Regions from separate parts of the Marinomonas sp. ef1 genome, predicted to be linked through region 1. Evidence: predicted binding sites of a transcription regulator. Region 1 holds the regulator's gene; each other region holds the start of a gene.
The links. The regulator sigma-54, encoded in region 1, starts transcription at its own class of promoters, with help from an activator protein. The targets are predictions, from matches to a motif close to TGGCACNNNNNTTGCTNT.
Positions count from the first base shown of each region.

Region 2: the regulator sigma-54 is predicted to act here: its motif matches at 2,070-2,087, upstream of CCS02_RS05440 (CmpA/NrtA family ABC transporter substrate-binding protein).
Region 3: the regulator sigma-54 is predicted to act here: its motif matches at 1,112-1,129, upstream of CCS02_RS07605 (amino acid ABC transporter substrate-binding protein).
Region 4: the regulator sigma-54 is predicted to act here: its motif matches at 1,651-1,668, upstream of flgB (flagellar basal body rod protein FlgB).

Region 1 covers NZ_NHTT01000012.1:89,998-93,722, reverse strand. The annotation lists gene mgtE (magnesium transporter) at 1-89, opposite strand, end outside; gene CCS02_RS16570 (HPr family phosphocarrier protein) at 97-366, opposite strand; gene ptsN (PTS IIA-like nitrogen regulatory protein PtsN) at 376-825, opposite strand; gene CCS02_RS16560 (RNA polymerase factor sigma-54) at 843-2,318, opposite strand; gene lptB (LPS export ABC transporter ATP-binding protein) at 2,397-3,122, opposite strand; gene lptA (lipopolysaccharide transport periplasmic protein LptA) at 3,123-3,650, opposite strand; gene lptC (LPS export ABC transporter periplasmic protein LptC) at 3,634-3,725, opposite strand, start outside.
Region 2 covers NZ_NHTT01000003.1:147,827-151,551, reverse strand. The annotation lists gene CCS02_RS05445 (ABC transporter permease) at 1-401, opposite strand, end outside; gene CCS02_RS05440 (CmpA/NrtA family ABC transporter substrate-binding protein) at 465-1,874, opposite strand; gene CCS02_RS05435 (CmpA/NrtA family ABC transporter substrate-binding protein) at 2,218-3,411, opposite strand; gene CCS02_RS05430 (ANTAR domain-containing response regulator) at 3,408-3,725, opposite strand, start outside.
Region 3 covers NZ_NHTT01000004.1:227,213-230,937, reverse strand. The annotation lists gene CCS02_RS07615 (helix-hairpin-helix domain-containing protein) at 1-138, shown strand, start outside; gene lrp (leucine-responsive transcriptional regulator Lrp) at 184-660, opposite strand; gene CCS02_RS07605 (amino acid ABC transporter substrate-binding protein) at 1,214-2,239, shown strand; gene CCS02_RS07600 (amino acid ABC transporter permease) at 2,348-3,523, shown strand; gene CCS02_RS07595 (amino acid ABC transporter permease) at 3,534-3,725, shown strand, end outside.
Region 4 covers NZ_NHTT01000017.1:37,987-41,711, reverse strand. The annotation lists gene CCS02_RS19110 (flagellar hook-basal body complex protein) at 1-32, opposite strand, end outside; gene CCS02_RS19105 (flagellar hook assembly protein FlgD) at 45-749, opposite strand; gene flgC (flagellar basal body rod protein FlgC) at 760-1,209, opposite strand; gene flgB (flagellar basal body rod protein FlgB) at 1,215-1,607, opposite strand; gene trxA (thioredoxin TrxA) at 1,872-2,198, opposite strand; gene CCS02_RS19085 (HAD family hydrolase) at 2,303-3,016, opposite strand; gene CCS02_RS19080 (DUF484 family protein) at 3,013-3,678, opposite strand; gene dapF (diaminopimelate epimerase) at 3,686-3,725, opposite strand, start outside.

The sequences.
Region 1 (3,725 bases):
TTAAGTAAATAACGGATTTGCATGGTGGTACCGGATTCGAGCGATTCGGTGACCGTTTGGAGGTGATTTAGAGTGTTTTGCTCTGACATATAAGTCTTACTCGTCTTCACCAAAACGATTATTTATTAATTCTATTACCGCTTTTATTGCATCTAACTCGTCTTCACCATTGGTTTTGATGCGAATTTCTGTGCCTTTGCCGGCAGCAAGCATCATCATTGCCATGATGCTTTTTCCGTCAACATTTCGGCTATCTTTTTCTATGGTGATATCGCAAGAAAAGCGAGTGGTTGTTTCAACCAATTTGCCAGCAGCGCGAGCATGCAAGCCAAGTTTATTTATGATCGTGACGGACTCTTCCTGCATGCTTTTTTCCTATATTAGTGATTCAAATATATTGAATAGTTCTTCATTGGTCTGTGCTGTGCGCAATTTATCCAGTGCTTCTGGGGATTGGGCAAGTTCTGCTATTTGAGCTAGCGTTGCAAGGTGTTGGTCACACTCATGAGGTGGAACAATTAATGCAAATATTAAGTCTACCGCTCTTTTATCGATGGAATCGAAATCAATCGGAGTTTGCAATGACATAACGACAATAGCGGTATGGTTTGCAGATTCTAGGCGACAGTGTGGAATAGCTATGCCGTTGCCTATGCCTGTACTACCTAGCTTTTCACGACCTAGTAGTGCGTCATAGACAGCTTCGTTGTCACAATGTAGTCGGTTGGAAGCAACTTCAGCAATGCTTTCAAGTACTCGTTTTTTACTAACAATATCTTGTTTTGCGAGAACGAGTTCCGCTTTTAATAATGATTTCAAGGACATGATAAAATGGTTTCCGTTTAGATCAGTCGTTTTCGTTCATTGGAAGGAGGGATGTTCATCGCCTCTCGATATTTGGCTACAGTGCGTCGAGCAACCTGTATGCCTTGGTCTGCTAAAATAGCAGCTAGCTTGTTATCACTTAACGGTTTTTTCGCCGGTTCATCCGATACAAGCTTTTTAATCATAGCTCGTATTGCGGTAGAAGAACATTCTCCGCCGGAGGCGGTGTTTACATGGCTGGAGAAAAAGTATTTCAGCTCAAAGATGCCCTTCGGTGTGTGCATGTATTTCTGAGTTGTTACCCTGGAAATAGTTGACTCATGCATACCTACTTCTTCTGCGACATCGTGAAGAACCATTGGTTTCATGGCTTCTTCGCCTAGTTCGAAGAAATCAATTTGTCGACTTACAATGCAGCTTGCCACTTTTAATAAAGTTTCGTTGCGGCTCTGTAGGCTCTTCATGAACCATTTTGCTTCTTGAAGAGAGGTTTTTATGTAAGTCACATCTTCTGCTGTTGCTGCTGCAGTGCTAGCCATCGCTGAGTAAGTCTCATTGATTTTGATGGGTGGCAAAGCGTCATTATTTAGTTCCACTTGCCATACGTCATGGCGTTTTTTCACTGTGACATCAGGAATAACGTAGTCCGTGTCGTCAGCGTCAATAACTGAGCCTGGGCGTGGGTTGAGCTGTTGAATCAAATTGACGACTTCTTTTAGCGCTTCGTCTTTGAGTTTTGTTTTACGGCTCAACTGAGCAAAATCTCGATTACCTAGTAATGGTAGGTAATGATCAATAAGATTGTATGTGCTCTTATACAGCGGGTGGCTTTGGAATGCTTCTAGTTGCACAAGAAGGCAGTCGCGTAGGTCAATTGAGCATACGCCTACAGGGTCAAAGCGCTGCAATCTATGCTGCACTGCAATGACTTCTTCAATATCTAGATCTTCTAATTCAGTGCCGAGAGATTCCCAGATGTCATCGGGAGAAATGCTTAAGTAGCCATCAGGTTGAACGCATTCAATGATGGCGTAAGCGATTTCAATGTCGCGATCTGACATGTGGGTTAAATTTAATTGCCATATAAGATGGTCTTGGATGCTTTCTGCTGGTGCGTTACGGCTTTCGAAGTCGCTATCGCCTTCGTAGCTGTTGTGATCGCTGACAGCTGCAGAACTTTGATAGGTATCATCCCAGTTACTATCTATGGATAGTTCTTCAGGGATGCTTTCTGTCCACTCAGATTCTACGCGTGGTTCTTCGCTATTATTGTCGACTGTTGTATCGGCAGCGCTTTTTGATTCTATGCTTGCAGGGATGTCGTGATGAATTTGTTCGTCGTCGTCGAGCTCAAGCAATGGGTTCGATTCAAGAAACTCATGAATTTCTTGTTTTAAATCCAACGTAGAAAGCTGCAGCAAGCGAATAGCCTGTTGCAGTTGTGGCGTCATAGTCAGCTGTTGACCAAGCTTTAATTGTAAAGACTGCTTCATAGAGCAACTCTTTCTTCTATTTGAATGAATTGGAACGAGTTATGCATACTACTCCCTTTCTACAGCAATGATAAGGGGTTACAGACGGAAGTCGTCGCCTAAATAGACCTTTTTTACTTGTTCATTGTTGATGACGGTACTGGCATCACCAGATGCAATGATGTAACCATTGCCAACAATGTAAGCTTTATCACAGATGTCTAGTGTTTCTCTGACATTGTGATCGGTAATTAAGACACCGATTCCACTTTCTTGGAGATGTTTGATTATGTGTTTTATGTCACCAACTGAGATAGGGTCTACGCCGGCAAAGGGTTCATCAAGTAGGATGAATTTTGGGTTCATGGCAACCGCTCTCGCTATTTCAACCCGGCGCCTTTCTCCTCCTGATAGTGCCATTCCTAGGTTGGTGCGAATATGGGTGATATGAAACTCTTCTAAGAGTTCTTCTAGTCTTTCTTGTTGTTGTGCTTTTGTTAGCTTTTTGCGGGTTTCTAAAATTGCTAGGATATTATCTTCTACAGACATTTTCCTAAAAATAGATGCCTCTTGAGGGAGGTAGCCAATGCCTTTTTGAGCACGAGTATGCATGGCGTCATGAGTGATGTCTTGGCCATCAATAAATATGCCGCCAGCGTCGTTTGCTACCATGCCAACTATCATATAAAAACAGGTGGTCTTACCCGCGCCATTAGGGCCAAGCAGGCCAACGGCTTGGCCAGACTCAACGGAAATAGATACATCCTTTACGACTTGGCGTTTTTTGTAGCTCTTCGCAAGGTGTTTTGCTTCTAGTAGTGCCATCTATTTTTTATTCTCAGGTGCTTGTTTATCTTTTGGCGCTTGTGGTTGTAAGGTCATTGATACGCGCCCTGAATCTTTTTTCTCAGCACTGAATGTGCCGTCATCAATCATATAGAGGATGTAGTCTGCGGTGATGGAGTTCTGCATTCTGCTTAGGTAACCATCACCAATAATTTCTAATTTTGATTCGCTGGTTAAATAATGTATTTCATTGCCTTTACTGATAACAATGTTGCCGCTCCAGTCTATCTGCTGACTGAATTTCGCAGGTTTTCCTGTGGCTTCTAGGCTGCTAAATTTTCGGGTCTTAGCGTCTGTTGTTACTTTAAGGTATTGGGCCTGAATTTCAATGGTACCTTGCTTAACAAATACATTACCTTTGTATATTGCTTCGCCTGAATTTTGGTCGAATGATGCCTCATCAGCTTGTATTTCTAATGGCTTGGTTGTGTCTTCAGGTAGTGCGTATGCGTATTGGCCAATTAGGGCTGAAGTAAGCAACACGCTGACGTTAATGAATCGTTTCATATTTTCCTCGTACAGATCCTGTCATCACGACTTCTTCTGAGTTTATATATGTTGTAATTGTGCCAGCAGAAGTCT
Region 2 (3,725 bases), on a different contig from region 1:
AAAGGAATGGCAATTAGGCTGGCCAAACCAAAGCCAGCCAATACGGTATATAAACTGGTAAATATCTGATCAAAAAAAGTAGGCTTACCTGTGTAATCTCTTAACGTACCGACATAGCTAGGATCTTTAGCTTGTCGCTCAGCAATACGCTCTTCTTGACGAACATAAAATTTGTCTTCTTTTACACGCTCTCTCTGATGCTCTGCTACGAGACTATTCCATTGCTCATAAACTACCACTGGCCCTGGAAACTCACCCAAAGAGGTATGAACACGACTCGCTCCCACCTGCCACAACAAGATGAACACTAAAATGCCAAAGACCGGCAGCAAGATCCCTCTAAAAGAAAAGGTGCTGATTTTGTCTTTTAAAGAAGCCATGGTTACGTTTGGTATCATCATCTGTTTCTCGCTCAATTTGACTCATAAAGCGACTACGACTGCGGCCGCTTTATCCTGTTTGGTTTAGATTTGGTCGTCGCCTTTTAAACCGATTTTGAAGCTTTTCAAGTAATCATTTGGGTGTTTACCGTCATAAGTCACACCATCAATAAAGTCACTTTGTGGCGGTTTAAAGCCATCTTCTTTAGCGAAATCAGGGAACTCAGACGCTGTCATAACACCATCTTCAATCAAAGCGTTTGCGGCTTGCGCATAAATATCTGGGCGATAAACTTCTTTCGCGGTTTTCATAAACCATTCGTCGGATTTTGGTTCAGCAATTTGCCCCCAACGGCGCATTTGTGTGAGATACCAAATGGCATCGCTGTAATATGGGTAAGTCGCGTTATGACGGAAAAAGACATTAAAGTCGGGGATTTCACGCTTATCGCCTTTTTCATACTCAAATGTCCCTGTCATGCTGTTGGCAATGACATCGTAATCTGCCCCAACATATTGGCTACGAGCGAGTATTTTTACCGCTTCAGGACGATTGGCGTTGTTGTTTTCATCCAACCATTTCGCAGCGCGAATCATGGCCTTTACGACTCTAATATGGGTATTGGGGTATTTTTCCGCCCAATCACTGCTCACACCGAAGACTTTTTCTGGATTGTTTTTCCAAATTTCATAATCCGTAATGACTGGCACACCAATACCTTTAAACACAGCTTGTTGGTTCCAAGGTTCGCCAACGCAGTAACCTGAAATCGTTCCTGCCTCCATAGTCGCAGGCATTTGTGGTGGTGGCGTCACAGATAACAAAGCATCGGCATTAATTTGGCCGCTGGTATCACCACGCGCTGGCGCGTAATAACCCGGATGAATGCCACCGGCAGCAAGCCAATAACGCAGCTCATAGTTATGAGTGGAAACAGGAAACACCATGCCCATTTTGAATGGCTTACCTTGCGTTTTATAACCATCGATCACAGGTTTCAATGCACTGGCGCTGATTGGATGAACTGGCTTGCCATCTGGTCCATTTGGAATGTTTTTCTTCATTTCATCCCAAACATCATTTGAAACGGTAATACCGTTACCATTCAAATCCATACTAAAAGCCGTCACTATGTGGGCCTTCGTACCGTATCCAATAGTTGCACCGAGTGGTTGACCCGCTAACATATGCGCGCCGTCTAGCTGGCCGTCAATTACTCGATCTAACAAAACTTTCCAGTTTGCTTGCGCTTCTAAGGTGACGTATAAACCTTCGTCTTCGAAATAACCTTTCTCGTAAGCGATGGCTAATGGCGCCATATCCGTCAATTTTATAAAACCAAATTTAAGCTCTTCTTTTTCTGCATAACCCAGCTCCGCATGAGCTGCTCCAGATAAAAGCGCAGAGCCCAACAATATAGAAAAACTAATTTTTTGAGTGGCATTAACGAATCTCGGCAAGGGAATTACCGTTTTCAAAAATCTTAGGTTCATAGTCACACTCCGCTTAAGGGGTTAAAAAGTACAAAAACAAAAAAAGGCGCATGCGAATCACAAAAAAGTGTGTTCGCAGGCGCCTTTGCCATTCAAAGAAAATCCTACATTGGACTATCAATAATGTGGGTGATAATTAACGGTCGTTGCTAATTCCACCAATTTTTTTCAAAACTTTATGTCTATGTGTTTTACAAAGCACGCAGCGTGCCAATAAAACTAACCTTATGATTTATATGTTTTTTATCTTAAATCCGCTGTCTAGATAAAATAATTCAGCAGGCCAAATAAATCTATTTGCCCAGTTATCATGCATAGCGCACTAAAAAAAGACACGTACAAACTACTTATCAAAACCATTTAAAATGCCATTTGGATGTAAGCGGATCTTTCCCGAAGCAACAGAATCCAACCAAGTAGACTCACCTTCGACAGACAAATGCCAATCCGTGTTGTTTTTTTCTTCCGTCAAACCTAATGCTTTGTAATAAAGATCCTGACGATAAACCTGCTCCGCCACGTCGTTCAGTGACTTAATGTCACCCAGTTGCTGCCAGCGGTGCATTTGCGCCATGATCCATAATGCATAGCTCGGCAAAGGTTTATTAATATCGCTACCAGAAAAACGCTGATACGCCTTCATTGGCCAATCAAATTGCCCCTTTGGTTTAATCGCACTAAAACCATAAACCAGCTGCTCTAACGTGCAATTCAAATAATCAGGATGACTTAAGATACTCAGTAATTCAGTCTGGTTATTTGGTTCATCTACCCACAAACAAGCTTTTTCCAAAGCGCGAATAATTGACAAATATACTTCTAGGTTATGTTCAGCCCATACGGAATTTACGCCAAAGACTTTTTCCGGCGTACTACCCCAAATTTCATATCCAGTCACCAACATGTGGCCTATACCTTGCTCCACTGCAAGACTGTTCCAAGGCTCACCTACGCAATAACCATCAATATCACCTTGTCTTAAACTATCAAGCATTTTTACCGGTGGAACTACAACTATTTGCACATCTTTATCGGAATCAATTCCAGCTCGACTCAACCAATCTCTTAACTGATAGTTATGGGATGAGTAAGGATAGACCATCGCAAAACGCAATGGTGCTGCATTAGCTGCTCGGCCATCTAGCAACCTCTTCAATGCCACGCCAGTTCGAATATCAACCGAAGATTCAGCATGGTGCTGTAGCTCTTCGTACAAAGCGTTACCAATAGTGATGCCATTACCATTATGACTAACAGTAAAGCTGGTTTGCATGGGTGTCTTAATGGTGCCAATTCCTAAACTAGCAGCAATCGGCATAGACGCCAACATATGCGCACCATCAAGCAAATTGAAGGCCACTTTATCGCGGATACTTGCCCAAGATGCTTCTTTAGATAACACCACATCCACGCCTTCTTGAATAAAAAAGCCTTTTTCTTGGGCAATCACAAAAGGCGCACAATCGATTAATGGAATAAAACCAATCCGCACAGACTCGCTAGTTTGAATAATATTATTTGGCTGTATCAGGTTCATTTTGAACCTCCCATCAATTCCATCACAGATATGATATTTCGAGCGACGTCAGTCATTCGCTGACTACGATCCATCGCTAGTTTCCGAAGCGCTTGATAGGCTGCGGGCTCATCACATTTTTGATGTTTCATTATCAAACCTTTTGCTTTGTCTATCAGCTTACGGTCTTCAAGCTGACTTTTTACAGATTCCAATTCAGATCTTAGCGCCTGAAATTCTCTAAACCGGGCAATCGCAACTTGCAATAACGCTTTCACGCTACCGCTGTTAACACCATCAACCACATAGGCACTGACACCCGCTCGAATAGCTGC
Region 3 (3,725 bases), on a different contig from region 1:
AAGGTGAAAGGCGTACCGAAAAAAGTACTAGAAAAGTTGATAGCAGAGCGTCCTTTTCAATCAGAAAAAGCCGTTCTTAATATCAAAGGGATGGGGCCGGTTATGATGGAAAAAATACTTGCTGAATTAACAAAATAAGTAGCATTAAGCCTGCGTAAGCAGGCCATTCACTAACCTTATTCTTTAAGGGATATTAACCACAGTAGTATTCTTCACCTCTTCCATAGCTACATAAGTACGAGATTCTCGAACATGTGGCAGCGTCAGTAGGGTTTCTCCAAGCAAAAGGCGGTAAGAGTCCATGTTGGATACGCGTGCTTTTAGCAGGTACTCAAAATCACCAGCTATCAAGTGACACTCCAAAATTTCAGGGATTTCAGTAACCGCTGTTTTGAATTCATTAAAACCTTCTGGAGACGTTGTCTTTAGACGAATCTCGACAAAAACAAGCAATCCTGCGTCCACTTTCTTTGGATTAACCAAAGCACAATAGCCCGTAATGTAACCATTACGTTCCAAGCGGCGCACTCGCTCCAAACAAGGAGTAGCACTTAGCCCTACTCGACTAGCCAACTCTACATTCGATAAACGGCCATTAATCTGCAGTTCTCGAAGAATTTTTTTGTCTAAGCGATCAAGCGGTTTTGCTGAGTTATCCATCTGATGTGGATCTCCTTACATGGCTTCAATTGATGCTTAAGTCTACCATGCAGATTACAAATTATGGAAAGCGCTTTATTCAATATATTGCGTATGGGTATTCAAATTAAGCACAACAAAGCACATGAAAGCACCAAAATGATGCAAAAATTTCATCTAGCACAAAATAGATCCATCACCTTTGTGTTATGCCCTATATTTGTGCAAAAAAATAGACCCTATTATCTCACAGAGCCTTGTTTTCTCTAGCTTTAATAAAAGAGGATATTCAACTAAGCTGATTAGAAAGTATCTCGTTTCAAACTCAAAAAGTGCAAAAAACTAGCATTCCACACATCTTTCCTGACATTTTATCCTTGACTACTCCTCAAAAGAGTAATTCTATAGGGGTATGTGATGATCTTTTAGAGGAATCGTCTACATATACCTAACAACAAGAATAATTAAATGTTGGCACTAACTTTGCTAGTTTCAAAACACGGATTTTAAAATCTGAAATATAGAATCAAGCAAGATAACAACATATATAAAAACGCCTGGGAGGCTCAATATAATGAAATCGAATGTTTGTAAATTACTTTCGACCGCTGCAATCGCCGCAACTATCAGCGCTGGCGCTGCTGCGTCAACACTTGAAGATGTTAAAGCAAAAGGCTTCGTTCAATGTGGTGTCAGTACTGGTGTTCCAGGTTTCTCCAATGCTGATGATAAAGGCAACTGGACTGGCATAGACGTTGATGCTTGTCGCGCTGTTGCTTCCGCTATTTTTGGCGATGCTCAAAAAGTTAAATTCACTCCCCTTTCTGCGAAAGAACGTTTCACTGCTCTACAATCTGGTGAAATCGATATCCTTGCTCGTAACACAACTTGGACTTACACCCGTGACGCGTCTTTGGGTCTAGACTTCACTGCAGTTAACTTTTACGACGGTCAAGGCTTCATGGTTCGTAAAGACCTAGGCGTAAAATCTGCGATGGATCTTGATGGTGCAACGGTTTGTACTGAGCAAGGCACAACGACAGAATTGAACATGGCGGATTTCTTCCGTAAAAACAAACTGTCTTACGTTCCAGTTGTAGTACAAAAAGCAGACGAAGCGTTAGCAGCTTACGACTCAGGCCGTTGTGACGTATACACTACGGATAAATCAGGTCTAGCGGCTCACCGTACTAAACTAGCTGATCCATCTGCTCACGTTATTCTTCCAGAAACGATTTCTAAAGAACCACTAGGTCCAGTTGTTCGCCATGGCGACAACCAATGGAAAGATATCGTAACTTGGTCTATGTATGTTCAAGTTAACGCGGAAGAAATGGATATTTCATCTAAAAACGTTGCTAAGATCAAAAGTGAAACCAATGATCCAGGCATCAAACGTCTACTAGGTGTTGAAGGTGATATGGGTGCTCAACTAGAGCTTCCTGCTGATTGGGCTTACAACATCATCGCTAACGTAGGTAACTACGGTGAAGTGTTTGAGCGTAACGTTGGTCCATCTACTCCTGTTGATCTACCACGTGGTCTTAATGCTCTATGGACTGAAGCTGGCGGCATCATGTACGCGCCACCAGTTCGTTAATACCTAAAGCAAAAAAACTGCTTGGGTATTTACCCAGCGACTAGAGAGTCGCTGGGTTTCTCCCCCCTTTCTTACACATCTGACGAGCATTTCATTGCCTGAACCAAGATGAGCGATAAAACAACTCCGAGCAATAACAGCTTTTTGAACGACGCGGGTAATCGTGCCTTAATTTTTCAAATTTTGCTGCTAGCGATGGTGGTCTTTGCGGGTTATTACTTATTTAGTAACCTTCAAGCCAACCTCGATAACCGAGGGATTTCCACTGGTTTCTCATTTTTTAATGAGCCTGCTGGTTTTCCAATTCTTATTCACCTTATTGAATACACCGAAGCTAATACTTACGGACGAGCGTTTGTTGTTGCTTTAATCAACACCTTCGTAATCTCTCTATTAGGTATAATATTAGCCACTATTATTGGTGTAATAATGGGCCTAGCCCGTTTATCAAAAAACTGGTTAGTGGCACGTTTAGCAACTGTCTATATTGAAACATTGCGTAACATTCCATTATTGTTGCAGATGTTCTTTTGGTATTTTGCGGTACTTGCTGCGCTACCAGCACCTGCTCAAAGTTATGAGTTTGCCGATTTTTTACTTAACAAACGCGGCATCTACTCACCAAACCCAATAACCCAAGATGGCTTTGGATTGGTAATCGTCGGTTTCATCCTATCGATTGTCGCATCTATCGGCGTCATCGTTTGGGCCAAAAAACGCCAAACTAGAACAGGATTATGGTTTCCTGCTTATTGGGCTTCATTGGGTGTCATTGTTGGTATTACCTTTATCTTTCTTGCCATGGCAGGGTTTCCAATAGAGTTTGATTTACCAACAAAAAGTCGCTTTAACGTGACTGGTGGTATGGTGCTACCGCCTGAATTTGTTGCGGTATTAGTTGCCCTATCAACTTACACTGGCGCTTTTATTGCCGAGATCGTTCGCGCTGGTATTTTGTCCGTAAACTGGGGACAAACCGAGGCAGCTCGCTCTTTAGGCTTACGTGATAGCATGACACAGCGTCTAATTGTCTTGCCTCAAGCGTTGCGCGTTATTATTCCGCCACTAACAAGCCAATACCTTAACTTAGCGAAAAACTCTTCTTTAGGGGCTGCTATTGCATACCCTGAATTGGTAGCTGTCGTGATGGGTACAACGCTGAACCAAACAGGTCAAGCGATTGAAACCATTGGTCTTTGTATGTTGGTTTACGGTTCATTGAGTCTATCGATTTCGGTATTCATGAACTGGTACAACAACAAAATGTCATTAATTGAGCGCTAGGAGGCAGATCATGGCTATTATCTTTAAACCATCACCAAGCCTCCCACCACCGGTTACATCGGTTGGTGCCGTGGCATGGGTACGTCAGAATTTATTTTCGTCCCCGCTTAATATTTTTCTAACGTTCTTTAGTATCTACATATTGTATTTACTACTTCCACCCGTTGTTGAGTGGGCTTTAATTAATGCTACTTGGGAAGGT
Region 4 (3,725 bases), on a different contig from region 1:
TTAATGCCAGATAATGCAGTATTGAATCCCATAATGCTCTCCAATCACCCTAATATTTCTAATTCGTTCGTAAGTTTGATTTTGCCGTGGTTTTCCACATTTAAAACCGTGCCATTTTCACCATTAATGGTGACGCCTTGAATACGTGTTGGAAGCTGAGTACTCATCGCTGATATTTCGCCTTGCTCATTGGTTGATGACGCGGCAAAACGATATTCACCAGGCGGCAAAACATTTCCGTCATCATCTAACTTGTCCCACTTGTACTCACCCGTATTCAGCGCAGCGGTACGAACAAGGCGGTTATCCGCATCGTATATTTTTAATGTTGCAGCCTTGGAATTCTCTGGTATTACCGTTCTCAACTGAACAGCCTCTAAACCATCGGTAACTTTCACTTTATTACCATCCATTAAGATAGACTTACCCACTAAGGTAGAGGCACTAAGTGCTTGATTAGACGTAAGCGAAGTGGCCATATTCTCTAATTGATCAGAGATACTAGTCAGTCGTTCTAGCGAACTAAATTGAGACATCTGCGCCACCATGTCGTTTGTGTCTTGCGGCGCGGTCGGATCCTGCCCTTTAAGCTGCTCTATATAAAGCTTCAAAAAGACATTTTGGTCAGCAAGTGCCGCTTCATCTTTCTGAACCTCTGGCTTTTCAATACCAGCTTTTGTCTTAGCCGCTTCAGTCCCATATTGGGAAATCAACCCATTAAGACCTTTCGAGTCAGATATATTTGCCATCTGTCAGCTCCTATGACTGCCCAAGCGTGAGCATTTTCTGCATCATACTTTTGGCTGAGTTCATAATTTCTACGTTTGTCTGAAAAGAACGAGACGCTGACATCATATCCGCCATCTCTTCCATCGGGTTTACGTTCGGATAAAACACGTAACCATCTTCATTTGCCATTGGGTGATCTGGTTCGTATCTAGGCTGTAAAGGTGCGTCCGATTCCACAATGCCATCTACTTTCACCCCAACACCAGCACCGGTATCATCTTTGTTCGCATTGTTCCAACCATATTCACGCATGCTGTCATTCATCATTTGTGAAAATACGGGCTTACGGGCACGATAAGTTTGATCAGCCGAACTTGCAGCACTGTCTACGTTTGCCATGTTGCTTGCAATCGTATTCAAACGTATGGTTTGAGCACTCATTGCAGATCCAGAAATGGTAAAAATATTACTCAAAGACATCGTCATTAATTCCCAGTAAGCGCTTTTTTCATGCCGTTAATTTTTCGATCCAAGAACATAAAACTCGTATCAAACTGTAGTGAGTTTTGAGCGTACTCAGCCTGCTCTCTTTGCATATCAACCGTATTACCATCCAAAGATGGCTGGTTAGGATTTCGGTACAACAAATCTTCAGACTCACCAGAAAAACCTTCCGCAGAAATATGACGTGAGTTTGTCCCAGCAAGCTGTAATTTTTTACTTTCATTATTTAAAAGCGAATCGAACGAAATATCTCTCGCCTTATAATTTGGCGTATCAGCATTGGCAATATTGTTTGCAAGGACAGCCGCTCTCGCGCTACGAAACTCAAGCGTCTTATCATGTCCAGCAAATGCACTTGCAAAAGAAATAGCCATTGGATCCTCAAAGAAAAATATTATTCATCTATACAAGCAACATAAAGCAATTATAGTGCCAATAAATAATAACCTTATTTTTCATACACTTAATTAAAATTAAAATAAGAACGGCAAAAAGCGGCAACAAATATAGGGAGAAAAACAGACCCACTTTGTTGTAGTTTGATTATAGGACAGGATAGTAAAAACAAAAAAGCAGCCATCAGGCTGCTTTTTTATAACGCAATAACGATCTAACTAGGACAAAGGCCCTATTAGCAATTAGATAGCGCTGTTTACAAAGTCTACCAATTGAGATTTAGACACTGCACCCACTTTAGTCGCTACCACTTCACCACCTTTAACGATAAGCAAAGTAGGAATACCACGTACATTGTACTTAGGTGCTGTTTCTTGGTTTTCGTCAACGTTAAGTTTAACAACTTTTACTTTGCCTGCGTATTCAGCAGCAACGTCTTCCAAAACTGGCGCAATCATTTTACAAGGACCACACCATGGAGCCCAAAAATCTACAATCACAGGGATGTCTGAATTAAGCACTTCTTCTGCAAATTGAGCATCAGTGATTTGAATTGTGTTCTCACTCATAATAATTCCTCAAAATTCTATATTTAACTAATGAATGTGGCTAGTGTATCACTAAATGATTGGGGTAAAAACGAGTTCTCTTTAATTAAAGCGATAGAAAAATGCTATAACATTAAAGATCGAATGACTGTTGGCAATTCAAGTAAGGAATGTATTTCTGCATGAGAGCGAGCGCCCCAATCATCCCCCCAACGCTGGGCACCATGACGATTAAACCAAATACTTTTTGCTCCAGCATTTGACGCACCAAAGACATCATCCATAGGGTGATCACCAATATGAATAAGCTCAGATAAGTCTACACCAGCCTTTTTTGCTGCCATTGAAAATACATCAACAGCAGGCTTTGCAACACCAACCTGGTCTGCTCGTACAGCAAAATCAAAATACTGTCCTAAACCGACATAAGGATGAAATACATCAGCATTACCGTTGGTGATAACAGCCAAAGCATAATCCTGGCTCAAAGCTTCCAAGACATCCACAACGTGGGGGTAAAGATCAACCTTTTGACGCCACTCACAAAAGTGCGCCAGCGCAGCACCAGCAACAGATTCAGCTTCCTCAGAAGGCAACCCAAATTGCTTTAACGCAAGCTTATATACAGCTAAGCGAATCGCAGTCAGATTAAAAGCCATTTCTGGATTCTTAGATAATACTTGGCCTTTTAACTCCTCTCGGGCGAGAAGCGAATATTGCAGAGAGAAACCAGGAAAGCGCTCTTCAAACCAAGACTCCATGGCATATTCCGCTCGCATAATGACCGGAGCGACATCCCATAAAGTATTATCAAGGTCAAAGGTAATAAGAATGCTCACGGCAACAGCCTCAATAGAATCGCACTCAATAAATCAGCGAGGTACTGAAGAAACAAGGCGCCTTTTTCCTTTTCAAAAGCCGATTTGCTTTCTGCCCCTAACACCAGAACACCACATTTTCTAATCTCTCCGCCTTCTCGCGAAAGAAGCGGTAAAACAGCAACAGAACGAATAGACGTAGCATCATCAAGGAAAAGAAAGCTCATTTCATTTGCTGGTAACATTCCACAAAAACAGTCCGTAAACCCAGCAGCATGAGACAAAAACATATCGTCTTCCACCAGCTTATGAGACCTAACAGCACTATCTGGAAACTCGCCGTATAAAACCAATTCATGATGAGACACTTCAAAATCGTCTCTCACCATATCGTCGACAATAACTGCTAGGTCGTCTAAGGAGCTACAGGTAAGACCTGCTAATACTAAACGACGACTTTTTTGCATAGTAGACTCATTTTCACGAGCCACTTCGACTAAACGCTCAAATTGAGCACGATAATCAGCCGTCGACTTGCGTAACAAATTCACCTGATATTCAAGTAACGAAACTACTTTCCCATTAACTGGATGAGGAAGTGTCAGACTCTCCAACAAATCAGCATGCCGAATAAAAAAATCCGGTGTTTTTGACAAATATTGAATCACTTCTTCTTCGCTCATAATCCCTCTATAGGTAAATTTGACCTTCGAATACTTTCTCAGCGGGA